DNA from 3 places in the [Clostridium] hylemonae DSM 15053 genome. Region 3 is predicted to be linked to each of the others. Evidence: riboswitches for the same ligand, from Rfam matches in the RefSeq annotation. Region 3 holds a riboswitch; each other region holds the start of a gene.
What was found. A riboswitch is a leader RNA that binds a small molecule or an ion and turns the genes downstream of it on or off. The one in region 3 is predicted to bind glycine.
Positions count from the first base shown of each region.

Region 1: another riboswitch for glycine. It lies ahead of LAJLEIBI_RS06720 (GrdX family protein); the one in region 3 lies ahead of LAJLEIBI_RS07715 (APC family permease).
Region 2: another riboswitch for glycine. It lies ahead of gcvT (glycine cleavage system aminomethyltransferase GcvT); the one in region 3 lies ahead of LAJLEIBI_RS07715 (APC family permease).

Region 1 covers NZ_CP036524.1:1,456,011-1,466,487, reverse strand. Annotated here, with positions in the region: gene grdA (glycine/sarcosine/betaine reductase complex selenoprotein A) at 1-182, opposite strand, end outside; gene trxA (thioredoxin TrxA) at 247-564, opposite strand; gene trxB (thioredoxin-disulfide reductase) at 577-1,521, opposite strand; gene grdB (glycine reductase complex selenoprotein B) at 1,592-2,902, opposite strand; gene LAJLEIBI_RS06725 (glycine/sarcosine/betaine reductase component B subunit) at 2,921-4,201, opposite strand; gene LAJLEIBI_RS06720 (GrdX family protein) at 4,273-4,692, opposite strand; glycine riboswitch at 4,831-4,942, opposite strand; gene LAJLEIBI_RS06715 (alanine/glycine:cation symporter family protein) at 5,101-6,465, opposite strand; gene purB (adenylosuccinate lyase) at 6,787-8,220, opposite strand; gene purF (amidophosphoribosyltransferase) at 8,271-9,698, opposite strand; gene purC (phosphoribosylaminoimidazolesuccinocarboxamide synthase) at 9,717-10,424, opposite strand.
Region 2 covers NZ_CP036524.1:1,387,377-1,397,853, forward strand. Annotated here, with positions in the region: gene LAJLEIBI_RS06400 (sensor histidine kinase) at 1-596, shown strand, start outside; gene LAJLEIBI_RS06405 (ABC transporter ATP-binding protein) at 650-1,330, shown strand; gene LAJLEIBI_RS06410 (ABC transporter permease) at 1,327-4,113, shown strand; glycine riboswitch at 4,232-4,321, shown strand; gene gcvT (glycine cleavage system aminomethyltransferase GcvT) at 4,467-5,555, shown strand; gene gcvH (glycine cleavage system protein GcvH) at 5,602-5,982, shown strand; gene gcvPA (aminomethyl-transferring glycine dehydrogenase subunit GcvPA) at 5,995-7,323, shown strand; gene gcvPB (aminomethyl-transferring glycine dehydrogenase subunit GcvPB) at 7,310-8,740, shown strand; gene LAJLEIBI_RS06435 (lipoate--protein ligase) at 8,758-9,756, shown strand; gene lpdA (dihydrolipoyl dehydrogenase) at 9,773-10,477, shown strand, end outside.
Region 3 covers NZ_CP036524.1:1,670,730-1,681,206, forward strand. Annotated here, with positions in the region: gene metF (methylenetetrahydrofolate reductase [NAD(P)H]) at 1-413, shown strand, start outside; gene LAJLEIBI_RS07695 (hypothetical protein) at 434-1,075, shown strand; gene LAJLEIBI_RS07700 (homocysteine S-methyltransferase family protein) at 1,103-3,487, shown strand; gene LAJLEIBI_RS07705 (4Fe-4S dicluster domain-containing protein) at 3,642-5,153, shown strand; gene alaS (alanine--tRNA ligase) at 5,344-7,983, shown strand; glycine riboswitch at 8,080-8,192, shown strand; glycine riboswitch at 8,196-8,255, shown strand; gene LAJLEIBI_RS07715 (APC family permease) at 8,392-9,756, shown strand; gene rpsU (30S ribosomal protein S21) at 9,854-10,030, shown strand; gene LAJLEIBI_RS07725 (putative ABC transporter permease) at 10,129-10,477, shown strand, end outside.

The sequences.
Region 1 (10,477 bases), 210 kb from region 3:
AATTCTTTTACTCTCTTCTGATTCTCTAAGTCCATTGCGCCTGCGCTCGTTCAGACGAAACATTCCGTGGATGAAAATACTACCTCAGCGCCGGCAGTCTTAACGCACTCAGCGATAGCCGGTCCCGGAATTCCATCACGGTCTCCGATAATTATTGCTTTTTTTCCTTCTAAAATAGCCATAATTATGCTTTCTCCTTTCTTGTATGTTGCTAGTTGTATTTATGATAAAGAAAACTATCTTAAATTAGATATATTTCTTGATCATCGCCTCAATATTTTCCGGAGTCGCGTCATCTTTCACGACTTCCTCCACTTTCTCACCGTCTTTGTATACTGCCATAACAGGAAGTCCTAATACTTTCTGCGCGATGGCAAGGCGGCGTGCCTTTGTTGTGTTCAGGGATGTAAATTTCATCTTGTCCCCGTATGTGTCTGCGAATTCGTGTACCTTTGGCATGAGAGCCTGGCACGGCACGCATCCGTCGCCGTAAAAGTCTACAAACACATATCCTTCAGCCTTTAATACTTCCTCTTCAAATGTTTCCTTTGTTACATCGATCATGATCTCTACCTCCTAAAAATAATCTGATAAGCTTCTTTCCACCTGAACCGCTGCGATCGCGCCGTCAGCCGCCGCAGTTACAACCTGTCTCAGGCTCTTGATGCGGACGTCTCCGGCCGCGTATACGTTCGGAACATTCGTATGCATGTCATCGTCCGTCTTAATGTACCCTCTCTCATCCATCTCTACGATGCCTTCAAAGAGCTTGGAATTCGGCACCGTGCCGATGAATCCGAACAGTCCGAACATTCCGTCCTCCGGATCCGCCTCAACTTTGCGGGTCTCACCGGTCTTGACATTCTTGACGATCATTCCCTGGAGAATGTCATCCCCATATATTTCCTCAACCACGCTGTCCCAGAAGAAATCGATCTTCGGATTGGCAAATGCCTTTTCCTGGATGGACTTTGCGGCGCGAAGTTCATTACGTCTGTGGATAATGGTTACTTTTCTTGCAAATTTAGAGAGATACATAGCTTCCTCAACCGCGGAATCTCCGCCGCCGACTACATACACTTCAAAATCTTCAAAGAAATTGGCGTCACATGTGGCGCAGTAGGACACGCCCTTGCCCATGAACTCAGCCTCGCCCTTGCAGCCGATCGGTCTGGAATAAGCGCCTGTGGCAATGATAATGTTCTTTGCCTGATATTCTGCCTTTGCGCTCTTTAATACCTTTACCTCGCCGTCAAGCTGTACTTCTGTGATCGTATCAGATATACGCTCTGCCCCAAATTTTTCAGCCTGCTCCGTCATTCTTGCGATGAGAGACGGACCGGACTCACCATCCACGATCTGACCCGGGTAGTTCTCTATCTCATCTGTAATCGCGATCTGTCCGCCGTCCTGGCCCTTTTCTATGATAAGAGTAGAGAGGCGGCTTCTTCCTGCATACAGTCCTGCCGCTAAACCGGCAGGACCTGCACCCAGGATAATAACATCATAAATCTTGCTCATTTTGCTATTTCTCCTTTATTACTAAAGTTACATCATTCTGCACCGGGTCCGAAAGACCTCGTCAGATGCTCTAGTCAAATATTGTCTGTCCGTCAACTTCTGTCGTAAGAGCATCAAGTGCTTTCTCTACGATCTGGCGGCGGAGTGCTTTCTCCTCATCTTTATCCAGAGCCGGATTTCCAAGAGGATGTGGAATTGCGATAGCCGGAACGATTCTGTTCGCGCCAACTGTCATGGAGATCGGAGTTACCGTACATACATGTACAACAGGAAGTCCTGCTCTCTCGACCTCTTTAACCATCGTTGCACCGCAACGAGTACAGGTGCCTCAAGTGGAGGTGAGAATTACGGCATCCACACCGTCGGCCAGAAGCTTCTGCGAAAACTCAGCGGCAAACGCTTTCGATGATGCCACCGCAGTTCCGTTACCGGTCGTTGTGTAGAACAGGTGATGAAGCTCTCCGATCTTTCCTTCCTTCTCCATATCGCGGAGTACGTCAACAGGGAGTACGCGGTCTGAATCTTCATTAGCGTATACCGGGTCGTATCCGCCGTGGGCCGTCTCATATGTCTCTTCTGTCAAGTCCATAACGCCGGTAATATCATATTCTCCGTAATGTGACGCACTGGAGCTTTCGATATGGTCCGGATTGCCCTTCGGCACGATACCGCCGGAGGTAACAAGTGCTATCTTCGCATGTGCAAGATCTTTTATGGCCGGATTCGGATCAACTCTGTCAAAGTTCGGCATCGGATATTCTGTCTCAAATGGTTTGTCTGCAAGCTTTTTAAGCAGCATGTTTACCGCTCTCTTTGAACCTCTTTCTTCCTCGAAGAAATTTACGCGGACACCGTTCGGCATGTAACCTTCCTGACAGGAAGCGCCGACTGCTTCACCTCTGGCAAGCTTAAGAGCAAGAGGAGCCATCTTGGCAACTGCGTCTCTCATACCTGCAGCACTGTTCTTTGTAGAGACCATATATACCTGGTTTTTGAACATATCAGCGCCCGGATTCTCCACATACATACCTGTGATCGCAGGAATGCCCAGTTCCTCCTGAACCGCAGCCGCAATAGTGCCACATGCAACGCCGTAACGACCCGCATTGAACGCCGGTCCTGCGATAAACACATCCGGAGCCTGCTCTTTTACCATTGCAAGAATATCTGCCTTTGCTTTTTCAAGGTTCTCGTTGAAGTAAGAATCTCCGCAAACGATCGTTGCAATGATCTCCGCCTCATCTTTAAAATTCATGTTAAACGCCATACCCGGTCCAACCACTTCACCTACGCGAAGCTCTGCCGGATAATCCGCTTTTTCTTCCCCGCCGATGTTGGCGAAGAACTGATTGATGTAATGTACAACTTTAATTTTGCTCATTTACTGTATCCTCCCTTATTATCTCGCGCTCAGTTTGTTGAAACCAGTTTCGTTTGTTGCTCCTGTCAGCACCTGAAGCTCTACCTCCAGGGAACCGTCCTCGCGGAGCGTCTCTTCACTGGCTCCGGCGATCTTTGTCACATAGTCAAGAGTTCCGATAACTTTGTCCAACTTAGGCAGGATAATAACCTGGTTTGCGTTTCCGCCTGTAACAACTGCATCTGCAGCTGCGTCTGCATCTGCGAGAGACTGGGATTTACCGTCACGTCCGGCATACTCGTCTGTGATGATAACTGTCTTGACACCCTCAGCCTCGATCTTCTTACAGTTCATGATCAGGTCCGTATCCGGGTTGCCGAATCCTTCCTGTGATACGATTACAGCGTCAAGATCCAGCATCTTGCACAGCTTTGCCGTCCAGTCTGATGAACGCTGTTTGTCCGCAAGATATACATTTTCATTTGTGATGATCTGGCATACAAAGTTGATCGTCTTGCCGTGCTCCTCAAACATATCATGTACGACAGGGTTGTTCAGATGTACATAAGTAGGGTTCTTGTCGCATGCGGACACACAGTTGCCCGATACGATAGCCCCGTCCATGATCTCTGTCGGATTCAGGATCGTCGGAAGCACTTTCTTTGCGTCCACGCCGTACACGTAAGTGTCGTGCAGAAGTCCCTGGCTCTGGAGCATCTGTACATACGCCACTCTCGGAAGGTCGGGATATTTCTCCATACCTTCTTTGACTGTGTATGTCTCATACACTTTTGTCTCGTCCGGTGTAAGGCTGCGGGCCAGCTCTCCGATATACACCGCAACTCTGAAGCCGGCAAATCTTACTGCTTTTTCATAATCGTGCGGTTTGATGCCGTCCACCGGTTCACATACCATAACAAGGTTAAGTGTCTTTGAAAATGGAGTATAGTCCGCGCCAGGGCCTGTCATATCGATGATGCCTTCCTGGAACCCTACGATCTTGCCGGCTGTGACAACCGCCATCCCCTTTAATGCGTATGTCTTGCCGCTTCCTACTGTATCCACTTTAGAGATAACGCCCGGGAAGATTCCCCCTTTTCCCTCTACTTTAACACGTGGCTCAATGACATCCTTCACCGGCGTGATCCTCACGCTCTCTCCTGGTTTTGCAATGTCAAATGATACACTCTTGATCTTCTCATCTTCAAGAGCAACTGCCTTTACAGCCTCTTCTGATACATAAAGGATTCCGTCTTCGATCTTGGATTCTGCTGCAAACTGAATATCCTTGATGTATATGTGTCCCATTTCTAATTTCACGTATTGTTCCCTCCTTAAGTTAAATGTTGTTATTTGTTGAAGCTTTCGCCTGTTACAACCTCTCGCATACCTTACATTACATCCGCCGATGTGATCGCACTTTCCAGTAGAGTCCAGTCTATCATCTGAAAATCATCGTACACCTCAGGTTTGTATTTGTCTGACTTAAACACAAACTTCCGGCACGCCTCTATGGCGTTTTCAATGATAACTACCGACCCCGGGTCCACCTCCCCCTTTCCTGCCGACAGCATGATTGATTTATATGGTGTTTCATTAGGCTTTACACTCCCCGACAGGGGATGTGATAAAAGCGTGTGCCCTTCATGTATTCTGTCTCTGACTGTCCTGAGAACTTCCTCGTAGGAGATCTCTTTGTACTCCACATTGTGTGTTCCGCCAATCTTCTCCGGGACGAGTGGATTATTTGTTATTATTATGTAACGATTCTGCATCTCATCCACCTCTTTTGATCTGGATATTTTACTCACCGAACTGCTGAATTTTCCAAAAAACACATTCCATCCGGCAAAGAATAAAAAAAGGACGATTTAAACACAGATGTGTAATTCGTCCTTTCTGTCTATTGGCGTGCTTACTAAACACTTCAACACAAGATTCAGAATGCGGTCCTTTTCCCAGTCCTTTTGCCTGAAAGTTTCACCCGCCAGATGTTCACCCTCATCTGTCCGGCTTGCCTCTTCGGCGGCCATATGTACGGCTCTCTCTTGAGAAAAATCAACCCGCTGTTTAATTTTATTTATAGACGCAATGAATAAATCTTATTGCTTGTTTTTATATTAACTTATTGTTAATATTTTTTCAACCTTTTCAAATGAGAAAGTTCGATTTGTTAATTTCATACAACAAACCATCTTCAATTTTATGTATATTTACTTTTATTTCTTATTTAAAAAGTTCTTATAGTAGTCGTCGTGCACCTTCTTTATCACTCCGCTCAAAGCGAACAGGCCGAGGATATTCGGTATGACCATCATGGAATTAAAGCAGTCCGCCATGTTCCACACGAGATCCACCTGGGCAAGCGAGCCGAGCACGACGCAGGCTGCCACCAGCAGTGAATATACTTTGACCGCTTTTGCCCCGAACAGATATTTTATATTTGCCTGCCCGAAGAAATACCAGCCGACGATCGTGGAAAACGCAAAGAAGAACATACAAACTGCGATAAAGATATCGCCGCCTTTTCCGAACAATGTGGAAAACGCGTACTGGCTCAGTTCCGCCCCCGTCTTGCCTGTCGGAATGGACTTTGTCGTAATAATAACGAGCGCCGTAAGATTAAGGACTACAAACGTATCGATGAAAACGCCTACCATGGCTACAAATCCCTGCTCCACCGGGTGGTCTACCTTGGCGACCGCATGTGCGTGCGGAGTAGAGCCCATACCTGCCTCGTTGGAAAAAAGACCGCGCGCCACACCCTTTGTCAGCGCCAGCTTGATCGTCGCGCCGACCGCGCCGCCTGCAATGGAGGACGGGCTGAACGCACCGACGATGATCGCGTGGAACGCGTACGGTATGTTCCTGTAGTTATAGATGATCACGATCAATGCTCCCACGATATACAGCGCCGCCATGATCGGTACGATCGTCTCCGTCACTTTGGCAATACGCTTCATACCGCCCATAAATACGGCGAGTGCCAGAACAGCGATAACGATGCCCATGACCGCCTGCGGAACGCCGAATGCTGTGCGGAACGCTGCCGCGATGGAGTTGGACTGTACCGCATTTCCCATGAAGCCGAGCGCGAAGATGATAAGTACGGCAAAAATTCCTGCCAGCACTTTGCCGAACGTGCCTTTAAATGCCGCGCGGATGTAGTATACAGGACCTCCTGTCACCACTCCGTCTTCACCGACGCATTTATACTTCTGTGCCATGATCGCTTCTGCAAATATGGTTGCCATTCCGAGGAATGCCGCAACCCACATCCAGAAGATCGCTCCCGGACCGCCGATCGCCAGCGCCGTCGCCGCTCCGGCAATGTTGCCTGTGCCGACCTGGGCCGCGATCGCTGTCGCCAGCGCCTGGAATGAGGACATGCCGTCTGCTCCGGCCTCGCCTTTTTTCCGGAACAGTCCGCCGAACGTCCTCTTCATCCCTTCTTTAAACCCTCTTACCTGGATAAAGCCAAGTCTTACGGTAAACCAGATGCCGCCGAGCAAAAGAGCGGCGATCAGTATGTAGTCCGCAAGATAGTGCTGAATCGTCAGGACAATGTTGTTTAATGTCTCCATTCAAAATTCCCTCCTTCTCTCATAAATACAGCCGATAACAAAACTGTATTATCTGATAAGTCTATGATAATTTATTAACAAAGTAATTGCAACAGGATTCTTCATTTGTAATAATTTTTGGTGATTTTTCTTCAATATTCAAAATTACATATTGAATTCACGTTCTTTCCATTTTACTGATTTGTGAAAAATGCCAAAGGTTCCCGTGCATTACATAGGGACATTCCAAACGGAAGAAAAAGCGGCTGCCCGGGCCTGCGCCCGGACAGCCGTCTTCTGATTTTCATCATTTCAGAACTGCTGTCGTCCTGTTACTGCCGCTTATACGTTGATCTCCGCGCTCATTCCGAGCACATCCTTGTTGGCCTCAAGGACCGGGGCCACCGTATCTTTGAGAAATGCCTCCACCTGCAGCGCCGCGCGTCCGGTATATCTGGACGGATCCATCGTCTTTTTGAGTTCTTCCTCACTCAGGTTAAACGCAGGATCAGCCGCGATAAGCTCAAGGAGATTGTTGTCCAGACCTTTTTCTTTCACATTTTTCCCTGCCTCCATGGACAGTTCTCTGATCCTCTCATGCAGCTCCTGCCTGTCGCCGCCGGCCTTCACCGCGTCCATCATGATATTTTCCGTGGCCATGAAAGGCAGCTCCGACATAAGGCGCTTCTCGATCACTTTCGGATATACGACGAGACCGTCCACTACATTCAGGCACAGATCCAATATGCCGTCGACTGCGAGGAAGCCTTCCGGTACGCTGAGACGCTTGTTCGCCGAGTCATCGAGCGTCCGCTCGAACCACTGGGTAGCTGACGTGATGGCAGGGTTCAGCGCATCCACCATCACATAGCGGGACAGCGACGCGATCCGCTCGCTTCTCATCGGGTTTCTCTTATATGCCATCGCGGAGGAGCCGATCTGCGTCTTTTCAAACGGCTCTTCCACTTCCTTCAGATGCTGCAGAAGGCGTATATCGTTGGACAGCTTGTGCGCGCTTGCCGCGATCCCGGCAAGTACATTCACAACTCTCGTGTCCACCTTACGGGAGTAAGTCTGCCCCGATACCGGACAGCATGCCTTGAAGCCCATTTTCTCCGCGATCATCGGATCGATCCGGTCGATCGTCTCCTGATCTCCGTCAAAGAGCTCTAAAAAGCTTGCCTGTGTTCCGGTCGTTCCTTTGGAACCGAGCAGCTTAAGGCTTCCTTTTACATATTCCAGGTCTTCCAGATCCATCATAAATTCCTGCATCCAGAGTGTGGCTCTCTTTCCTACCGTCGTAGGCTGGGCCGGCTGGAAATGTGTGAACGCAAGCGTCGGCAGCGCTTTGTATTCATCTGCGAATTCAGCCAGTTCTGCGATCACATTGACCAGTTTCTTTCTCACGATCTCAAGCGCCTCTGCCATGATTATAATGTCCGTGTTGTCACCGACATAGCAGGACGTTGCCCCGAGATGGATGATCCCTTTTGCCTTCGGGCATTGCTGGCCGTACGCGTACACATGTGACATCACATCGTGGCGCACGAGCTTTTCGCGCTCCTTTGCAACTTCATAATTGATATCATCCGCATGTTCCTTCAATTCTTCGATCTGTTCCTCTGTTATGGGAAGCCCCAGTTCCTTCTCTGTCTCTGCCAGCGCGATCCAGAGCCGTCTCCATGTGCGGAACTTCTTGTCCGGAGAAAAGATATACTGCATCTCCCTGCTGGCGTAACGTTCTGATAACGGGCTTACATATCTGTCTGTACTCATATTTTTTTCCTTTCATCAATCAACATATATTTGCCGCTTCCTTCTGCAGGCTATTCAAAGGCCTGCGACACATCCCTGCCCGGCACTTCCATCGGATAATTCCCGGTAAAGCACGCGTCACAGTACCCGAGATCTCCCACCATTTCTTTCAGCCTGTCGATCTCCATATATCCAAGAGAGTCGGCCCCTATCATTTTCTGTATCTCTTTGGGTGTGTGCGCATGGGCGATCAGCTGCTCATTGGACGGCACATCGGTGCCAAAATAACACGGATACAGAAACGGCGGCGAGCTTATTCTGACATGAACCTCCAACGCGCCTGCCTTTTTCAGCATCTTAATGATATTGGCACAGGTCGTGCCCCGCACGATGGAATCGTCCACCATCACAATACGTTTGCCCCGGACCACTTCCTCGATGACATTGAGCTTGATCTTCACGCTTGACTCCCGCTCGCTCTGACTCGGTTTGATAAAGGTACGGCCCACGTAGCTGTTCTTGTGGAACGCCATGCCGTATGGGATCCCGGACTCTTCCGAATACCCCTTTGCCGCCACGAGACCAGAATCCGGCACGCCGACGACCAGATCCGCTTCGACCGGGTAGGATTTTGCCAGCGCCCTGCCTGCGGTGATGCGCGCATGGTATACATTTACTCCGTCCAGCGTACTGTCGGTTCTTGCAAAATAAATATATTCAAAGATACACCTGGCCTGTTTATCCGCGGGAATCGCCATGCTCCGGTCGGACTCTATCCCGTTCTTCGTAAAAGAGACGATCTCTCCCGGTTCGACGTCGCGCACAAAGTCCGCGCCGACCGCTGAGAGCGCGCAGCTTTCCGACGCCAGTATATACGTATTGTCCCGCTTTCCGATACAGAGCGGCTTCAGCCCAAACGGATCTCGCGCCCCTATCATCTTTCTCGGAGAGCTGACGACAAGCGCGTATGCCCCTCTGATCTTTTTCATCGCATTCTTTACGGCATCCTCTGCCTTTCCTACGTTCAGGCGCTCTCTGGCGATATGGTAGGCGATCACTTCCGAGTCGATGGTCGTCTGGAAGATGGCGCCCGTGTATTCCAGTTCCCGTCTGAGCTCGATCGCGTTCGTCAGATTTCCGTTGTGGGCGATCACCAGCGTCCCTTTCACATAGTTTATGACAAGAGGCATGGCATTCTCCGCCCTGGAGCCCCCTGCTGTAGAATAGCGGACATGTCCTACTCCGAGATTCCCTTTCAGTTCCTCAAGAGACTCCCCGTCAAATACATCGTTGACAAGACCGAGTCCTTTTTTCGAGCGTACTTTCCGTTCTCCATATGTGTCCGTCACCGCGATGCCGCAGCTTTCCTGCCCGCGGTGCTGTAATGCAAAAAGCCCATAATATACGGTGGGGGCCACATTGCCCCCATCCATATCATAGGCTCCAAATACACCACATTCTTCTCCCATTCCTGTTGTGACCTGTTCAAACTGGTTCATGAATGTTTATGCTCCTTACTATTTTATGCCGATTCTCCTGAACACTTCCTGATACGCGTCCTCCACATTGCCCATATCCCTGCGGAAACGGTCCTTGTCCAGCTTCTCATGTGTATTGATATCCCACAGACGGCACGTATCCGGAGAGATCTCGTCTGCCAGGATGACGTCTCCGTGGAATCTTCCGAATTCGATCTTAAAGTCGATCAGCTCAATTCCTGCTTCCGCAAAGAATTTCTTGAGCACTTCATTTACTTTAAATGTATATTCTGTGATCTTTTCAATCTCTTCTCTTGTGGACGCGCCGATGGCGATCGCCATGTAATCATTGATGAGCGGATCGCCGAGGTCGTCGTCTTTATAGCTGAATTCAAGAGTAGGTGCCAGTAAGTTTGTTCCCTCTTCAATTCCAAGTCTCTTGGAAAAGCTTCCTGCTGCAACATTGCGGACGATCACTTCAAGCGGAACGATCTCCACTCTTTTGACTGCCGTCTCTCTGTCGCTCAGCTCTTCTACAAAGTGCGTCGGTACTCCTTCTTTTTCAAGAACCTGGAAAATATAGTTTGTCATACGGTTGTTGATGACACCCTTCCCTACGATTGTTCCCTTTTTTTCTCCATTAAATGCCGTGGCATCATCTTTATAGTCTACAATTACAATATCCGGGTCTTCTGTCTTAAAGACTTTTTTCGCTTTTCCTTCATATAACTGTTCTAATTTCTGCATATCAACACCCATCCTTTTCTTATTTTATCCTCTGAGATCAAAGGCATACTCAG
Region 2 (10,477 bases), 280 kb from region 3:
TTCTGCAGGATGAAGACATAAGCCAGGAAGAGGCAGAAGAATATGTTACCGCGGTCCAGCTGTCGGAACAGAAATTACATTTTCTTGTGGAGAGCTTTATCAAAATGTCCCGGCTGGAGCATCATATTATACAGATCAAAAAGGAAGAGACAGACCTGGCTGCCACAATTTTCAGCGTCGTTTCACAGATGAGGAAAAAAGCAGGGGAAAAGGGAATCCGCATCTACGCAGAAGTGCCGGAGAACCTCTTCTGTCCGCATGATGCAAACTGGCTCGGCGAAGCGCTCGTCAATGTGCTGGACAATGCTGTAAAATACAGCGCTGACGGCGGAAGCATAGAGTTGTCGGCTGTGAAAAACGACATGTTTCTCAGAATACGGATACAAGATCACGGTATCGGCATAGAAGAAGGGGAGGAAAATAAAGTATTTCAGCGTTTTTACCGCGGCCGCCGTGTCACGGCGGAGGAAGGATTCGGAATCGGCCTTTATCTTGCAAGGGAGATCATAACGCGTCACGGCGGATTTATGAAGATATCGCGGGAGGAGCCAGGAATAGCGGCGGAAATATATCTTGAAGCTTCCGGTTGTCAGTAGTTTGTTAGATTTGTCCTTTATACTGTAAGAGAACAAAGAAAGGAGGCATAAGAATGGAGATCGTAAAGGCAGCAGGCCTTCAGAAGTATTATACGAATGCGTCTTATGAAGTACGCGCCCTTGACGGCGTCAGCCTTACAGTGGAGGAAGGGGAATTTCTGGCGGTCGTCGGGAGTTCCGGCAGCGGGAAGAGTACGCTTTTAAATATGCTGGGCGGGCTGGATGAACCTACTGCGGGAGGGGTGTGGATCAGAGGAAACAGCCTCAGAGACATGAGCAGAGAGGAACGCACCATTTTCCGAAGAAGGAATATCGGATTTGTATTTCAGCAGTACAATCTTGTGCCTGTGCTGAATGTATATGAAAATATCGTCCTGCCGCTGAAGCTGGACGGAGCCCCCATTGATGAAACGTTTATAGACCATATCATAGACGTACTGGACATAGGGGAAAAGCTTTATGAGATGCCGGGGACGCTCTCCGGCGGCCAGCAGCAGAGGGCAGCCGTGGCGCGGGCGCTTTCCGTGAAGCCGGCGATCGTTCTTGCGGACGAGCCTACCGGCAATCTGGATTCCGGCACGAGTATGGAAGTGATGGGGCTCTTTAAGACGTGTGCAGAGCAGTTTCATCAGACGCTGATCATCGTCACCCATGAGGAAGAAGCTGCCCAGATGGCGGACCGTATCGTACGCATCGAGGACGGGAAGATATGGGGACAGGAGGGGAGGCCATGAGACAGAACGGCAGGCATACTCCGAATGCAAATACTCCGGTCATACGGATGCTCTGCGCGGCAGTCTCAAAGAGCAGCAGGGGCAGGAACCGGATTCTTCTTGGCGCGGTCATACTCGGAATTGTAACGCTCTGTATGGTATTCGGCGTTTCCTTCGGCAAGATTCAGGCGGAGTATTTAAGATCCATACGGCAGTCCGGCACAGCCGCGTCCACATATCTTGAGGACGGGACGAAGGCCCAGTACAACAAGATCAAAAGTCTGAGCTATATCCGGGAGGTAGGGAGAAGCTGGACGCCCGGATATGCATATAAAGAAGCCGGCGGTGAAAGTCTGTGTGAAATAACAGTGTTAGATAAGACGGCCTGGGATGTGATGGAACGCCCTGCTTACACCGGCATAGAAGGGCACTATCCGCGGAAAGCCCAGGAACTGATGCTGCCGGTGCGCGCGCTTGAGGATCTGGGTATCCGTACGCCGGAAAAAGGAATGAAACTCCACTTTATAATAGAGATAGGACTGTTCCGGACGGAAAAAGAGACCTTTACTCTGTGCGGATGGTACGAAGACTATGCGGAGCCGGCCTCGAATATGGCCAAGGGCTACATATCAGAAGAAAAGCTGAAAGAATGGGGCGGCAGTATGGAAAAGCCGGATCATCTTCTCATCCGGCAGAAAGACAGCATGGATGGCCGGCGCACAGAGGAAAAGCTTTATGACGATATCCGGATGGCCGATACTTCTCAGACATTTACAGGCGGTAATACATATGCATACGATGCGGTAAACCGGTTCATGGGCGGTTACGGCATGGCGGCATTCGGCGCAGTCCTTGTGCTGGCAAGTATATTCTTTCTCATCCATAATGTCATGCACATATCCATGGCAAAGGATATCCGGCAGATAGGGCTTCTGAACACGATCGGCACGACGGCGAAGCAGATCCGCGGCATTTATTTCAGACAGATACTGCGTATTCTGGCGGTGGGAATACCAGCCGGTGTGCTGATCGCGGCGTTATTGCTGTCAGCTGTGGTTCCACAGCTTCTCGGAAGGCAGTATCTTGCCCGTTATGGCGGGGCGGCCGGACTGGATGTTCTGCGCCCGCAGATGCTTGCGCTGGCGGCGGTATTTACCGGCATTGTGACTGCGGCTGCGGCGGGAGAAACGATATACCGGGCGGTCAGCCGCTCCTGCATAGAAGCAGCGAATTATAACGGGATAGAGCAGCCAAAGACAAAGAGGAGGGTTAAGAAGGCGGCGGCACTCAGACGCCGGACACCAAAACGGGAACTGTGGTATATGGCATGGCAGAATCTGTGCCGATTCCGGGGCAGATCTCTGCGCACGGTACTGTCGCTGTTTCTCGGACTGGAGGTGGCGCTCTCAGCAGTGGTGATCGCCTCGGGGGCAGATCAAAGCCACGCCATAGAAGCGCGGCCCGATATTCTCGTGGCCGGGGAGTTCAGCTCCTGGGGAAAGGCGGAAGGCTATGGGGAGGAATATAAAGGCAGGGATCCACAGGATGACCCGCTGGAGACAGAGGGCGGCAACCTGGCCCTGACTTCGGACAATGATTATGATTCCTTCTCGCCGGTTGGCGAAGAAGTAAAAGAGGAACTGCTGGCGGTGGACGGAGTAAAGAAGGAAGAGTCATACGCCGCCGAGGGCGGCTATATGTGCCCGTTGTATACGAGAAAAGGGGTCCGTCCCATGGTTGCGGATAAAGAATCAGAGACAGATGAAAACTATACCGCCAACCTTGATACAGTCATACAACTTATTGAAGCGGGAGAGAGCGGTACGATACAGATCCTGGGCCGGAAGGAGATAGAGGAGCTGAAGGAATTTGCGGAAAAAAGCGGCTCACCGGCTGACATGGAGAGTCTGGAGAACGGCACAGGAGTATTGCTTCTGCATGACCATATACTATCTCCGGCCAAGGAAAAGCAGGCAGAAGAAAGTGTGGGGGAACCGATCCTATTTTCAAGGTTATGGTCCAAGAAAGAGCGTGACAGGCGGTTGAACGCCACAGCGCAGGAACGGGAGAAGATGGGGGATATTGAGACAGAAAAATCGGAGAAAATGACACTGTGCGGTTATATGGATACAAAGGCAGAAGGGTTTCCGGCTCTGAGACGTACGTGGCACGGCCCCCGCATTGACTATTTTGTCATCAGTGAAGAGGGATTTAAAAAGCTTGGAACGGCAAAGAAGACCTTTTATATGGAACTGAATGTGGAAAAAGGCAAGGAACTGTCGGCCGAGAAAGCAGTCCGCAGGATCTTAACGAGGGAGAACGGCAGGCGGGGGGATGAGGCCGGATTGTTTCTTATCAGCAAGGCCGGACTGCTTCAGGAAGCCCAAAGTTATATACGAGGAAGCAGACTCATTCTGGGCATTCTCAGTATGGTGCTTATCGCCGCCGGTCTGATGAATTATCTGAATATGATGGTGACGGGCCTTTGGTCGAGGCAGAGGGAATTTGCCCTTATGGAAGGGGTTGGAATGACACGCAGGCAGCTGTGCGGGATGCTTGTGATAGAAGGGCTCTATTACTGCCTGCTGACCGCCGGCCTTATGCTGACGGCCGGAAGCGGCATACTTTTCCTGGTACATCTTTATATGAAGGCGAAGCTTGCATATTTTACATTTACCTGCCCGTGGGCAGTGTTTGGCGTCATGATTCTCGTACTGGCCTGTATCTGTGTCTGTGTGCCGCTGGCCGTCTCGAGAAAAACAGGAAGGACAGGGCTTGCAAAACGGCTGGCACAGTCAAATTGATTGTCAATAGATAGACAATCGTGTGAAAAATAAATCAATTGAGCGAGATGTTAATAAAAAAACAATTATTGACAGAATATTTAAATGTCGTTATAATCTAAGTAGTTTCATATATCGGATGATGGATTTAAGAGAGTCTATCTGCGGGATAGCGCCGAAGGGGAAAGGGATGACCGAAACTCTCAGGCAAATGAATTAGATTCGGACGATACTCTGGAGGACAGGGGTGAGTATGGATATCAGCAGGATATTTATATTTGCCCCTTTTTGTATATGAGAAGTCTGGTTAAAATGCCGCCATCACCGTTTTAACATGGAAAAGTGAATAAACAGACAATGGAGGAGGAAAGAATATGGAATTAAAGACACCGCTGTATGAAGCGCATGTGAGGGCAGGCGGAAAGATGGTTCCGTTTGCCGGCTACACACTGCCGGTGCAGTACGGCACCGGAGTGATCAAAGAGCACATGGCTGTGCGGGAGCGCGCAGGCCTGTTTGACGTTTCCCACATGGGAGAGATCCTCTGTGAAGGAAGGGACGCGCTTGACAATCTTCAGATGCTTCTGACGAACAATTTCGCGAATATGTCAGACGGACAGGCGAGATACAGTCCGATGTGCAATGAGAAAGGCGGCACGGTAGATGACCTCATTGTCTATAAGGAAGCAGATGACCGTTATTTTATTGTCGTCAACGCCGCAAACAAAGATAAGGATTACGAATGGATGCTGGCGCACCAGTCGGGGGAAGTCACGTTTACCGATGTGTCCGAACGCTATGCCCAGCTTGCGCTTCAGGGGCCGCAGGCGATGAAGATCCTCAGGAAGATCACAAAAGAAGAACATATCCCGCAAAAGTATTATCACGCGGTGTTTGACGGGGAGGCCGGCGGGATCCCGTGTATCATTTCAAAGACAGGATACACAGGCGAAGACGGGGTAGAACTGTATCTGGACAGTGAAAAGGCCGGGGAAATGTGGGATCTCCTGCTGGAGAACGGGAAAGAGGAGGGACTGATCCCATGCGGCTTAGGCGCCCGGGACACACTGCGCATGGAGGCTTCCATGCCTCTCTACGGGCAGGAGATGGACGAGGATGTGACACCGCTTGAGACCGGGCTTGGATTTGCCGTGAAGATGTCAAAAGAAGACTTTATCGGGAAAAAGGCGATGGAAGAGCAGGGAGAACCAAAGAGGAAGCGCGTGGGACTAAAAGTGACCGGGCGCGGGATCATCCGGGAACATCAGGACGTATATGCGGAAGGTAAGCTGATTGGCCATACGACGTCCGGCACACACTGCCCATATCTCGGATATCCGGTGGCTATGGCGCTTGTCAGCGCAAAATACGCGGAGCCCGGCAGGACAGTGAGCGTTGAAGTGCGCGGACGGATGGTGGAGGCTAAGATCGTACCGCTGCCGTTTTATAAAAGAAGCAAGTAACTGCAAACGGAATAGAAAAAGTAAAATAAAGAAAGGAATGAATGTTATGGAATTAAGAGAGGATATGAAGTATTCAAAATCCCATGAATGGGTAAAAGAAGAAGGAGACGAGGTCGTGATCGGCCTGACGGACTATGCGCAGTCCGAGCTTGGAGATCTGGTGTTTGTCAATCTCCCGGAAGAGGGGGATGAGCTCACGGTCGGAGAGTCCTTTGCGGATGTGGAGTCAGTGAAGGCTGTGTCCGACGTATACGCACCGGTTTCCGGCGTTGTAAGTGAGATCAACGAAGAGCTTCTCGATACGCCGGAACTTATCAACGAGGCTCCGTATGATGCGTGGTTCGTAAAAGTAAAAGAGATATCTGAAAAGGAAGAACTGTTATCCGCCGGCGAATATCAAGCATTCGTGGAGAGCGAGAAAGAGTAAGGAGGTGTGCCTGTGGGCTCATATGTTCCAAACACGGAAGAAGAACGAAAAGCCATGCTGCATGAGATCGGCTTTTCGTCTATAGATGATCTGTTTATCCATATTCCGGATGAAGTAAAGGTGAAAGACGGACTGAATCTCCCGGAGGGGATGTCCGAACTGGAAGTACGAAGAAAAATGCAGGGTATGGCGGCAAAAAATACGGTGTTTCCTTCCGTATTCAGGGGAGCGGGCGCGTACCGCCACTTTATCCCGTCCATCGTCAGGAGCGTGATCTCCAAGGAGAATCTCATGACAGCTTACACCCCATATCAGGCCGAGATCAGCCAGGGGATCCTGCAGTCGATCTTTGAGTATCAGACGATGATCTGTGACCTGACCGGCATGGATGCCTCCAATGCCTCTGTGTATGACGGGGCGTCCGCAGCCGCAGAAGGAGTAGCCATGTGCAGAGAGCGGAAGCGGAAAAAGGCATTTGTTTCAGCCACGGTGCTGCCCTATGCGCTGGAAACTGTCAGGACATACTGTTTCGGCAATGAGATGCAGCTGGAAGTGATACCGGAAAAAGACGGCGTCACGGACCTTTCATATCTGGAAGAGCATATCGATGAAGAGACGGCCTGTGTCTACATACAGCATCCTAATTACTATGGCAGTCTGGAGGACGCTGAAAAGGCAGGAGAGATCACTCACAAAGCCGGAGCGAAATTTGTCATGGGTGTGAATCCGGTCTCTCTCGGCGTGCTGAAGACGCCGAGGGAATACGGCGCCGACGTGGCTGTCGGGGAAGGCCAGCCGCTCGGACTGCCGCTCGGCTTCGGAGGGCCGTACCTCGGGTTTATGACCTGTACGGCCGGCATGACGAGAAAGCTGCCGGGCCGTATCGTCGGTGAGACGAAAGACGCGGCCGGAAAGACGGGATATGTGCTGACGCTGCAGGCGAGAGAACAGCATATCCGCAGGGAGAAAGCTTCCAGCAATATCTGTTCCAATCAGGCGCTGTGCGCCCTGGCAGTGGGAGTCTATCTGGCGGCCATGGGACGCGGGGGGATACGAAGCGCGGCCGTCCAGTGTATGTCCAAGGCACATTACATGGCGGAGGAACTCGGAAAGATCGGTTATGAGACCGTAAACAAAGGAGAATTCTTCCATGAGTTTGTTACCTCTTCAAAAGTGCCTGCAGCCCAGGCGCTGGAGAAGCTTGAAAAGGAAGGGATCCTCGGCGGGTATCCGCTTGCGGACGGCACCATTCTCTGGTGCTGCACGGAGATGAACACGAAAGAAGAAATTGACAAGGTGATCCATATTCTTAAAGGAGGTGCGGTAGATGCTGATATTTGAAAAAAGCAGATCCGGAAGAGGAATGCATATGCTCCCCGAGTGCGACGTGCCGGCCGTGATGCCGGAGGCAAAGGATATGCGTGAGTCTGCGCTGCATCTGCCGGAGATGTCGGAAAATGACCTGAGCAGACATTATACGGAGCTGGCGAAAAAGTCGCACGGTGTCAACGACGGCTTCTATCCGCTTGGTTCCTGTACGATGAAGTACAATCCGAAGATCAACAATGACATGGCAGATCTGCCGGGGTTCACAGAGGTCCATCCGCTGCAGCCGGAGCATACGGTGCAGGGATGCCTGGAAGTTATCGGCACGATCGAGAAGTATCTGTGTGAGATCACGAGGATGGACCGTATGACGATGCAGCCGGCAGCAGGCTCACACGGAGAATTTACGGGGCTTTTGCTCATAAAAGCGTATCATGAGAGCCGGGGCGACACAAAGCGCACGAAGATCATCGTGCCGGACTCTGCCCACGGGACCAATCCGGCAAGCGCGGCGATGGCCGGGTATTCTGTAGTAAGCGTTCCGTCCGGTCCGGACGGATGTGTAGATATTGAGAAGCTTAAGGAGGCAGCCGGCGATGATGTGGCCGGACTCATGCTGACGAACCCGAACACAGTAGGTCTTTTTGACAAAAACATTCTTGAGATCACAGAGATCATTCATCAGTGCGGCGGTCTGAATTACTATGACGGCGCAAACCTGAATGCGGTCATGGGGATCGTAAGGCCTGGCGATATGGGATTCGACGTCATTCATCTGAATCTGCACAAGACGTTCTCCACTCCGCACGGAGGCGGAGGCCCGGGAAGCGGTCCGGTAGGATGCAAGCAATTCCTTTCACCGTTCCTTCCTTCCGTTCTCGTGGAAGGAGAGGATGAACTGACCTTTGTGAGACCAAAGCAGAGTATCGGTGAGATGAAGAGCTTCTACGGCAATTTCCTCGTAGTCGTACGCGCGCTTTCCTACATCATGACACTTGGAAAAGAAGGCATTCCCGAGGCCAGCCGGAACGCAGTGCTGAATGCGAACTATATGATGAATAAGCTGAAGGATCTGTACACGATGGCATACGATGAAGTGTGCATGCACGAGTTCGTCATGAGCCTTGAGGATCTGAAAAAGAAGACGGGCGTGTCGGCGATGGACATTGCCAAGGGGCTGCTTGACAACGGGATCCATCCGCCTACCATGTACTTCCCGCTCATTGTAAAGGAGGCGCTCATGGCAGAGCCGACGGAGACAGAGTCAAAAGAGACGCTGGACGAAGCGATCGAGGTGTTCCGCAGCCTTTATCATGAGGCGCAGGAACATGCAGATAGCCTGCACAGCGCTCCGGTCAAGACACCTGTGACGCGGCTCGACGAAGTGGGAGCTGCGAGGCATCCGGTTCTCCGTTATCAGTTTGAGCCATAGGAAGAGAGAGTATCTGTATGATAGAAAAGATCACTTACATAGAGAGCAGTCAGACAGACCCGAGGAAAAACCTGGCGGTGGAAGAACAGCTTTTGCTGACTTGCGGCGCAGATGAATGTATCCTGTATCTCTGGCAGAACAGGCACACTGTCGTGATCGGCCGTAACCAGAATGCATGGAAGGAATGCCTCGTCGACAGGCTTAAGGAGGACGGCGGATATCTCGTGCGCCGTCCGTCCGGCGGCGGAGCGGTATACCACGACCTGGGGAACCTGAATTTTACCTTTCTCGTGCAGAAAGAAAACTATGATCTGGACAGACAGCTTGAAGTTATCATAAGGGCCGTGAAAAGGCTCGGCATAGAGGCAGAAAAGTCTGGCCGGAACGATATTCTGGCCGGAGGAAAGAAGTTCTCGGGAAATGCATTTTATGAGCAGGGTTCCCGCTGTTATCACCACGGCACTTTGATGGCGGACGTCAATATCGGGGAATTGTCGAAGTATCTGACCGTATCGAAAGAGAAGCTTAAGTCAAAGGGTGTGGATTCCGTAAAATCAAGGGTCGCCAACCTGAAAGAATTCTGTCAGGATCTGACGGTCGCCGGTCTGAAAGAAGCTCTCGTAGCAGCGTTTGAGGAGGTGTACGGACAGAAGGCGGGGACGAGGAGCGTGGAGGAACTTGACCAGGAGGAACTTGCCGGGCTTGAGAAAAAATACAGCTCATGGGAGTGGACATTTGGCCGGAAGACGGATTTTACATATGAACTGTCCCACCGGTTTCCGTGGGGAACGGTGACGCTGCAGCTTCAGGTAAAGGGCGGCAGGATCGAAGATGCAGCCGCCTGGTCCGACTGTATGAAGCCGCAGGTGATCCTCGACCTTCCGCGGTATCTGAAAGGGCTTTACTACAGACGTGAGGCAGTGCTGCCGCAGCTGGGGCTGTTCTGGTCCGAAGACGCAGAGGAAGAGCAGATGATGAAAGATATGATATCGTGGCTTTCAGAAGTGGAATTTTAAAAGGAGACATAATGATATGGAACATACATTTGATCTGATCGTGATCGGAGCTGGCCCGGGCGGATACGTGGCCGCTGTGAAGGCGGCAAAGCTCGGACTTAAAACCGCGGTGATCGAAGCTGGGCGGGCAGGAGGGACATGCCTGAACCGGGGATGCATCCCGGCCAAGGCGATGATCCACGCCTCCTCCTTGTATCAGGAGGTGATGTCAGGCGGACGGTTCGGGGTGTCTGCCTCAGACGTCACGTACGATTATAAAAAGATCCTCTCGTATAAAGAGGAGACAACGGAGCAGCTCTGCCAGGGGGTGGAACAGCTGCTGAAGGCAAATAAGGTAGAGTTGATAAATGGAAAAGGCGTCCTCACAAAGGAGCGCAGCGTCAAGGTGACGGCTGACGGAAAAGAGACCGTATATGAGGCGGAGCATGTCATACTGGCAGCGGGGGCCAGGCCTTTGATGCCGCCGATACCAGGCCTTTCGCTGCCGGGCGTGCTGACAAGTGACGATGTATTCAGGCTCGAGGCGGTGCCGGACAGTCTGCTCATCATCGGCGGAGGTGTCATCAGCGTCGAGTTTGCCACTGTGTATCAGGCGCTGGGATGCAGGGTCACTATCGTGGAGGCGATGCCGCGGCTCATTCCGAATATGGACAAAGAGATCTCCCAGAATCTGAAAATGATCATGAAAAAGCGCGGTGTGGACATTCACACAGGCGCCTCG
Region 3 (10,477 bases):
AACATAAGAAAGACGATATTGAGAATTTAAAAAACAAGGTGGAGTGCGGGGTCGATTTTCTCACAACACAGATGTTTTTTGACAACAATATTCTGTACAACTTTCTATACCGTATCCGCGAGAAGGGAATCACTGTTCCGGTGCTTCCGGGCATTATGCCGGTGACGAATTCCAAGCAGATGAAGAGAATATGCTCTCTGTCCGGAACGGCGCTGCCGGAGAGATTCCGCGCTATCGTGGACCGCTTTGGAGATGATCCGAAGGCCATGCAGCAGGCTGGAATCGCATATGCAACCGATCAGATCATAGACCTGATCGCCAACGGAATAAACAACATACATATTTATTCAATGAACAAGCCTGAGGTTGCAGGGGCGATCATGAAGAATCTGTCGGACATAGTAAAAGTATAAGCTTAGCATAAGGGGAAGACATGGATACAAGGACGAAGGAGGCAGTTCGTTACTTGGGTTATGGGAAACATGCGGTAGATGATTCTACACTTGCGCTGATCGGGGAAGCATTTGAAGAGCTGGACCGATTGGCAGCCAGGCGGATCGTCTACCGTATTTTTGATCTGACCGTAAAAGAACCGGACTGCATAGAGATTGGAAAGTTATGCATCAGAAGCAGAAGCCTCGGCAGAAATATGAAAGGCTGCGAAAAGGCCGTCCTGCTCGGGGCTACGCTCGGTATTGAGATAGATATGTATATGCGAAAACTGAGCATTACAAATATGGCCAAGGCAGTTGTCGTACAGTCGTGTGCGGCAGCTCTGCTGGAAGAATACCTGGACGGCTGTCAGCTTGCCATCGAGCAGGAGGCGGGCGGGCAGGGACTGTATCTGAGGCCCCGGTTCAGTCCCGGATACGGAGACTTTTCCATTGAGCATCAGGAGGAAATTGTCAGGATGCTGGATACAGCCAAGACGATCGGTCTGTCGGTGACTGGAAGCAGCATGCTGACGCCGTCAAAGTCTGTGACGGCCGTGATGGGACTGAGCAGGACAAAGGAACCGTGTCACAGAAAAGGCTGTGAGGAGTGCGGGATGACGGACTGTCCGTACCGAAGATGAAAAAGACAAGGGCAAAGGAGAAAGTGAATGATATCGCAGAGACTTGGTAGAGAATTATTATTTTTTGACGGCGGAATGGGCACACTGCTTCAGTCGAAGGGACTGAAGCCGGGAGAATTGCCTGAGACGTGGAATCTGACCCACCGGGAAGAAATTATTGATATCCACCGGCAGTACGTTGAGGCAGGCAGTGACATTGTGCTGACAAATACGTTTGGCGCCAATGCGCTGAAATTCCATGATACAGAGTATGATCTCGAGGAAATTGTAACTTCTGCGGTCGGAAATGTGAGGGAAGCGGCCAGGACCGGTGTGAACGACGGACGCAGGGTGTACACGGCGCTCGATATCGGTCCTACGGGAAAGCTGCTGAAGCCGATGGGAGATCTGGGGTTTGAGGAGGCGTACGAGGCGTTTAAGGAGGTTGTGCGGTACGGGGAGGCAGCCGGCGCAGATCTCGTTCATATTGAGACGATGAGCGACACGTATGAGGTGAAGGCTGCAGTGCTGGCGGTGAAGGAAAACACGGACCTCCCGGTATTTGCCACCATGATCTTTGATGAGAGAGGGAAGCTTCTGACGGGCGCAGATGTGCTCTCCGTCGTAGCCCTGCTGGAGGGGCTTAGAGTGGACGCGCTCGGGATCAACTGCGGGATGGGTCCTGAGCAGATGATGTCTATATTGGATGAGATCATGAGATACACGTCCATACCGGTCGTCGTAAAGCCGAATGCCGGTCTTCCGAAGCAGCGGGAGGGAGAAGTGTATTATGACGTGGACCCGGAGCATTTTGCAGAGGCAATGTGCAGGATCGTGAAAAAGGGAGCGTGTGTGATCGGCGGCTGCTGCGGCACAACGCCCGCACATATCAAGGCAATGACCGAGCGGTGCGCGGGGCTTGTGCCTGCTGTGCCGACGAGTAAGAAAGAGACCGTTGTTTCCTCCTACGGGCAGGGAGTCGTCCTCGGGGACAGGCCGGTGATCATAGGCGAACGGATCAATCCGACAGGAAAAAGTAAATTTAAGCAGGCGCTGAAAGAACATGATCTTGATTATATTCTGAGAGAAGGAATCACCCAGCAGGAGAAGGGCGCGCATATACTGGATGTGAATGTCGGCCTTCCGGACATAGACGAAGTGTCCATGATGAGGGAAGTCGTCTGTGAGCTGCAGAGTGTCACGAGCCTTCCGCTTCAGATCGATACGGTAGACATAGAGGCGATGGAAGCGGCCATGCGCATATACAACGGTAAACCGATGGTCAATTCCGTCAACGGAAAAAAGGAATCCATGGATGCTGTATTTCCTCTGATCCAAAAATACGGCGGCGTAGTCATCGGACTTACGATCGATGAAAATGGCATTCCGGATTCCGCAGACGGGAGAGTGAAGGTCGCCGGAAACATCATCGAGGAAGCTGCAAAATATGGCATCGACAGAAAGGATATTGTCATTGATGTGCTTGCGATGACGATCAGTTCCGAGCCGGAAGGGGCGAAGGTAACGCTTGAGGCGCTCCGCAAAGTAAGGGAATGCTACGGCGTGCGCACGGTGCTCGGTGTCTCCAATATCTCCTTTGGCCTCCCGTTCCGTCCGGCGGTCAATGCAAACTTTTACACGATGGCTATGCAGAGCGGGCTGAGCGCAGGGATCATCAATCCATCCTCGGAGGACATGATGCGGTCTTATTATTCCTTCTGCGCACTCATGAACTTCGACCATAACTGTGAGCAGTATATTGCACAGTACGGCAGCCAGACGTCTGCGCCTGTGCAGATGTCGGAGATGACGCTTAAAAGCGCGATAGAAAAGGGCCTGAAAGAGGAGTCGTACCAGGCGGCTCTCCGGCTTGTGAAAGAGAAGGCTCCGCTTGAGATCATCAATGAGTATCTCATTCCTGCGCTTGACGTGGTCGGGAAAGGATTTGAGAAAGGTACTGTTTTTCTCCCGCAGCTGCTCATGAGCGCGGATGCGGCAAAGCTTGCATTTGCCGTGCTGAAAGAGGAACTTGCCAGAAGCGGGGAGAGCGCGCAGAAAAAAGAAAAGGTCATCCTGGCGACTGTCAAAGGGGATATTCACGATATCGGGAAGAACATTGTAAAAGTGCTGCTGGAAAACTACAGCTTTGATGTCATTGATCTTGGGAAGGACGTGCCGCCGGAGGAAATTGTCCTCAGGGCTGTCTCGGAGGATGTGCGCCTCGTCGGACTAAGCGCGCTCATGACGACGACGGTGGTCAGCATGGAGCGTACGATAAAGCTCCTTCGCAGGGATAAGCCGGACTGCAAAGTCATGGTGGGCGGAGCGGTGCTGAACGAAGAATATGCGGAAATGATCGGCGCAGATTTTTACGGGAAGGACGCGATGCAGTCTGTTTATTACGCGCAGAAGATCTTGCAGACAGCGGAGTAAGATGAGTACCGGCGCTGCCGTAGTCTAAGCGGGGAATAAATTGCGCTTCATGTTTTTGATTTAGTACAAGTGCGGTTGTTGACAGAAATTTAACGATTCAGTATAGTGGTGGAAGAAGTAAATTAGTGGAAAATATTCAGGAGGAAACTGCTTTATGATGAGAGGACTGGATACGACGGTCAGGAAGCTGAGAAGAAGAGTATTCGAGGAAGTTGCCAGACTTGGTTTTAAGGCGAATGCAGAGACGCTGAACGATGATATGGAGGCTATTCCTTATAAGATGGTAAATGAAGATACCGCGAAGTACAGGGAGAGTGTGTACCGGGCCCGGGCGGTCGTGCGGGAAAGGCTGAGACTGGCCATGGGGCTGTCTCTTCGGCCGGAGAATAAGCCGGTGCATCTGACCGCCGGCGTGGAATCCAGTAATATTTCCGACAAATATTATGAGCCGCCTCTCATGCAGGTGATACCTTCTGCCTGTGAAGCGTGTGAAGAGCGGGGATATGAGGTCAGCAACATGTGTAAGGGCTGCCTGGCTCATCCGTGTATGGAAGTCTGTCCGAAGGACGCTGTTTCCATGGTAAAGGGCCGTTCTTACATTGACCAGGAGAAGTGTATCAAATGCGGTAAGTGTAAGTCTGTCTGCCCCTATGACGCTATTTCAAGGAAAGAACGCCCGTGCCAGAAGGCGTGCGGCGTGGGAGCGATAGAATCGGACAACTGCGGGCGCGCGCGCATCAACAATGAAAAGTGTGTATCATGCGGAATGTGTATGGTGAGCTGTCCGTTCGGCGCCATATCGGACAAGTCGCAGATATTCCAGCTGGCCCGCGCGCTTACAGAGGGGGATGAGATCGTAGCTGAGATCGCGCCGGCCTTTGCCGGCCAGTTCGGGGACAATATCACGCCGAGAAATCTAAAGGCCGCGCTTCAGGAACTGGGATTTTCAGAGGTGTACGAGGTGGCTCTGGGCGCCGACATCGGGGCGGTGGCGGAGGCACATCATTATGTCAATAAAGTGACAACAGGAGAGCTTCCTTTCCTTCTTACTTCCTGCTGTCCGTCCTGGGCCATGCTTGCCAAGAAGTATTTCCCGGATCTGATCGACCAGGTTTCACAGGAGCTGACGCCGATGGTGGCCACCGCCCGGACGATCAAACAGGAACACCCGGAGGCAAGGGTGGTATTTGTAGGTCCCTGCGCGGCGAAGAAGCTGGAGGCTATGCGCAGGACCGTCCGAAGCGATGTGGATTTCGTAATAACTTTTGAGGAGCTTCAGGCGATGTTTGACGCGAAAGAGATAGACCTGACCAAATATGAGGCGGAATCCTCCTTCCACAATGCGACCGGGGCCGGGCGCGGTTATGCGGTAGCCGGCGGTGTGGCGGAAGCCATCGAAAAATGTGTGAAGGAATACTATCCGGGCGTGGAAGTGAGTATTGAACACGCGGAAGGACTTGCAGAGTGCAAGAAGACGCTGGCGCTGGCAAAGGCAGGGAAGATGAACGGCTGTCTCATTGAAGGAATGGGCTGTCCGGGCGGCTGCGTGGCCGGGGCCGGAACGAACATCCAGGTTGTGAAAGCGCAGAAAAAGATAAAAGAGTTCGTGGCAGCATCCTCGAAACAGCTGCCGCCGAAAGAGTTAGAAGAAATAGAGCTGAAATAACAGCCAGGGACAGGGCAAAATGAGCTGGGGACGGGGGAAAATCGATTTTCCCCCGTCCCCAGCTCATTTTGCCCTGTCCCCGCCCGTTGACAAACAGCCGGGTTCTCTTTATAATTAAGACTTAAGTATCAAATAGTCCCGGACGCTTGCGGCTGACGGGGATTTTGGATATAGAAGCAGGAGGGCATATATGCAGAAATACGGAGTAAATGAATTGAGGAAAATGTTCCTGGAGTATTTTGAGAGTAAGGGACATCTGATTATGAAGAGTTTTTCACTCGTACCGCACAATGATAAGAGTCTGTTGCTGATCAACTCGGGAATGGCGCCGCTGAAGCCATATTTTACCGGCCAGGAGATTCCGCCGAAAAAGCGGGTCACTACGTGCCAGAAATGTATTCGTACAGGCGACATTGAAAATGTAGGAAAGACTGCCAGGCACGGGACGTTTTTCGAGATGCTCGGCAATTTCTCGTTTGGGGATTATTTTAAAAAGGAGTCCATCCGCTGGACGTGGGAGTTTTTGACAGATGTGGTCGGCCTTGAGCCGGACAGGCTCTATCCGTCTGTCTATCTGGATGACGATGAAGCCTGGGAGATCTGGAACAAGGATATAGGGATCGCACCGGAGCGGATCTTCCGTTTTGGAAAAGAGGACAATTTCTGGGAGCATGGTTCAGGACCGTGCGGGCCTTGCTCGGAAGTATATTATGACCGAGGGCCAAAATACGGCTGCGGCAGTCCGGATTGTACGGTGGGCTGTGAATGCGACCGGTATATGGAGATCTGGAACAATGTATTTACCCAATTTGACAATGACGGCAATAATAATTATACGGAGCTTGAACAGAAAAATATAGATACCGGCATGGGTCTGGAACGTCTGGCCTGTGTTGTACAGGGCGTGGATTCCATGTTTGATATTGATACGATCAAAGCGCTCAGAGACCATGTCTGCCACATTACAAAGACAGAATATGGACAGGATGATGAGACAGATGTATCCCTGCGCGTTATCACAGACCATATCCGCTCTGTGACCTTTATGATCTCGGACGGAATTATGCCGTCCAATGAAGGAAGGGGCTATGTACTGCGCCGTCTGCTGCGCCGCGCGTGCCGTCATGGAAGGCTGCTCGGCGTGGAAGGAGAATTCCTCGTAGAGCTGGCCCGTACTGTTATTGAAGGCTCCAGAGACGGATATCCCGAACTGGAAGAAAAGAAAGATTTTATATTTAAAGTCATAGCAAAGGAAGAGGAACAGTTTAACAAAACGATAGATCAGGGACTGTCTATTCTTGCTGAGATGGAAGCAGAGATGGAGAAGAACGGGGAAAAAACACTGTCGGGCGATCATGCGTTCAAGCTCTATGACACGTACGGATTTCCGCTGGACCTCACAAAAGAAATTCTTGAGGAGAAGGGCCTGTCTGTCGATGAAGAAGGCTTCAGGGCGTCTATGGAAGTTCAGCGCCGGACGGCGAGAGAAGCAAGAGAGGTGACGAACTATATGGGCGCGGACGCTACGGTGTATGAGTCCATCGCTCCGGAGGTAACGTCAGAGTTTGTCGGCTACGATAATCTGAGCTTTGAATCTTCTGTGACAGTTCTCACGACAGAGACGGAGATCACAGATGCATTGTCAGATGGAGACAGGGGGACGGTATTTGTAGAGAAGACACCGCTTTATGCCACGAGCGGCGGCCAGGAGGCTGATAAAGGGTATATACGTACGGCGGACGGAGAATTCCGTGTGGAGGATGTTGTAAAGCTTTTAGGCGGCAAGATCGGTCATGTCGGCTATGTGACAAAAGGTATGATCAAGACAGGAGATACGGTTACACTTGAGGTCGATGAGGAGAACAGGGCGCTGTCCGCGAGAAACCACAGCGCGACACATCTGCTTCATAAAGCGCTGCGGACTGTCCTTGGAACACATGTAGAGCAGGCCGGTTCTTCTGTAAATGCAGAGAGGCTCCGCTTTGATTTCACTCATTTCTCCGCGTTGACGAAGGAGGAACTGAAGAAGGTCGAAGAGATCGTCAATGCGCAGATCATGGCTGCTCTGCCGGTCAAGGTAGAAAATCTGCCGATCGAGGAAGCAAGAAAGACAGGAGCGGCTGCGCTGTTTGGGGAAAAATATGGCGATATCGTACGTGTTGTCAGCATGGGAGATTTTTCTGTAGAGTTCTGCGGCGGTACGCATGTGGAAAATACCGGTGTCATCACGGCGTTTAAGATCATTTCCGAGACGGGCGTCGCAGCCGGTGTGCGCCGGATCGAAGCGCTGACATCCAAGGGGCTGCTGGACTATTACGACGAGCTTGAGAAGCGGCTTGCGGAGGCGGCAAAGCTTGTAAAAGCCTCACCGGATAAGCTTGCGGAAAAAATCACACATCTTCTGGCAGAGAACAAGACACTGCACAGTGAGGTGGAAAGCCTTAAGAGCAAGCTCGCTCAAGATGCAATGGGCGATGTGATGGATCAGGTCACAGAAGTGAAAGGCGTGAAACTCCTTGCCACGGAAGTGGAGGGAGTGGATATGAACGGACTGCGCGACCTCGGCGACCAGTTGAAGGATAAGCTGGGCGAAGGAGTGATCGTCATTGCATCCGCTGCCGGAGGGAAGGTAAATCTGATGGCAACTGCCACGAAGGGCGCCATAGAAAAAGGAGCCCACGCCGGAAACCTTATCAAAGCGATCGCAGGCCTTGTCGGCGGCGGAGGCGGAGGACGCCCGAACATGGCGCAGGCCGGAGGTAAAAATCCGGACGGAATCAGCAGCGCGATCGCCAAAGCGGGAGAAGTTCTTGAGGAACAGTTATCATAGGGCATAAACTTCTTTGTCATAAGATTAACGTCATAAAAATAACTATGGTTGACAAATTTACCGGGCACACATATACTAAGTAAAGAATAAAGCCAGGTGAAGCGGCGAGGAAGATTTCTGCCTGATATACGGCAGAAAACCGATGAAGCAATTGGGAAGGCTCCTAATCTTTCCAAGAAACTTTCAGGTGCAGGTACCCGCCGTGGATGGGACTCTGGAAAGAGCCTTTAAAGGCCACCGTAGAAGTAAAGCTTTCAGGTAAAAATACAGAGGGTATAGGATACGCTATCAGTACGCCTATACCCTCTTTTGTATTGTCTGAATAGTGTGAGAATCTTCATAGGGGTCAGACCCCTGTGGGCAAAGGGGTCTGACCCCTATGAAAATTTCGGCGAAGGAGAATGTATTATGGAACAAAAACGGGAATTGAAGAAAAATTTAGGTGTGGCGACTGCCATGGCTCTGGTCGTGGGCTGTGTGATCGGGTCCGGCGTGTTTTTTAAGCCGCAGGCTATTTATACGGCAACGGGAGGGGCTCCCGGGCTTGGAATGATCGCCTGGGTCATCACAGGTCTCGCAAGTATTGCCGCGGCTCTTACTTTTGCGGAAGTAGCGATCATGATACCGAAGACAGGGGGAATGGTTGCTTACCTGGAAGAAATCTATAATCCGGTAGTTGGCTTTCTGGCGGGATGGGTACAGACGATCCTGTTTTACCCTGCTATGATCTCGGCGCTTGCGGTTGTGTGCGCGCAGCAGGCAGGTCTTTTTATCGGGGAAGGCTTTACTGTGCCGCTTGCGATCGGCATCATAATTTTGATCATATTTTTAAATAACCTCGGCTCGAAGGTCGGGGGGAGCATCCAGGTTGTATTTACCATATGTAAACTGATCCCGCTCATTCTTCTGATGATTTTTGGATTTGTAAAAGGCAGCGGCGCAAACCCCATCTTCAGCCCTATGGTTGGTGACGGACTGAGTCCGGCGGTGGTGCTCGGGCAGCTCATGGTCGCCATATTATTTGCCTTTGAAGGGTGGACCGGGGTCGGCGCGATCGCGGGAGAGATGAAAAATCCAAGCAGAGACCTTCCGATCGCGATCGTCGGCGGTGTGTCTGTGATCATGGGCGTATACTTTATCATCAATATCGCTTATCTGTGGGTGCTTCCGGCAAGTGAACTGGCGACGCTCACGGCTCCGGCATCCGCGGTGGCTCTGAAGGTGTTCGGTGACATCGGCGGGAAGATCATCTCGGTCGGCATCATGATATCCGTGTTCGGAGCCTGCAACGGCTTTGTGCTGTCCGGCTCGAGAGTGGCCTATTCTCTGGCAGCGGAAGGCAATTTCCCGTACAGCCGTAATCTTGCGAAGCTGAACAATGCACAGGTTCCAACAAATTCGATCATCCTCGTCGGCGGGATCGGCTGTATCTATGCCATCAGCGGGCAGTTTAACCTGCTCACAGACCTGGCCGTATTCTCAAGCTGGACCTTCTATACGCTGACCTTTATCGGTGTGATGAAGTTAAGGAAAGACCGCCCGGACGCAGTGAGAACATATAAGGTGCCGCTGTACCCGGTCGTGCCCATCATTGCTGTCGTCAGCGGAGTGTATGTGATCATTAACCAGCTGTTCATGTCGGGGCTCCAGTCAACGGTGCTCTCAGTGGGAAGTATTGTCATTATGTTAATAGGCCTTCCGGTGTATTCTGTAGTTATGAAAAACAAAGAAAAGAAAAAAACTGCAGCAAATGCCGAAAAAATATTGACGTAGTAGAAATATGTGCTATAATCTTATGTAGTGCAATAAATATACCCGAACAGTCGTATGGTGCACAATATAGGACTGGAGGGAGGTTAGGTGTGAGTCTATGTCAAATGTAATCGTAAAAGAAAACGAGACGTTAGATAGCGCTTTACGCAGATTCAAAAGAAACTGCGCCAAAGCGGGCATTCAGCAGGAAATTCGTAAAAGAGAACATTACGAAAAGCCAAGCGTAAGACGTAAGAAAAAGTCTGAAGCTGCTAGAAAACGTAAGTATAACTAATATGTGCAGATAAATAGAGTGTTGGGGTACAACACTCTATTTTTACGTTAATGAAACCTTTCGGCAGAAGTACCTAAGGAAGAGCAGAGGTGATAAACATGTGGTGGAATAAAGTGATATTTGGCTGGAGCGCGTATCATGTCGTGCTGTGGTTCCTTGTTTACAGTATACTCGGATGGTTTGTGGAATCTGTCTACATGTCATTGTGCAACCGGAAAATAACAAACCGGGGGTTTGCGCGGTGTCCGGTATGTCCCATTTACGGCGTTGGAGCGCTGACTGTATTTTTTATGCTGCAGCCGTACAGTGAACATCCCGTGAAGCTGTTTTTTATGGGAATGCTGCTTGCCACGTCTATCGAATTTATCACAGCCGGAATCATGAACAAGATATTCGGTGAGATATGGTGGGATTACCGCCGGAAACCATTTAATTATAAAGGGATCA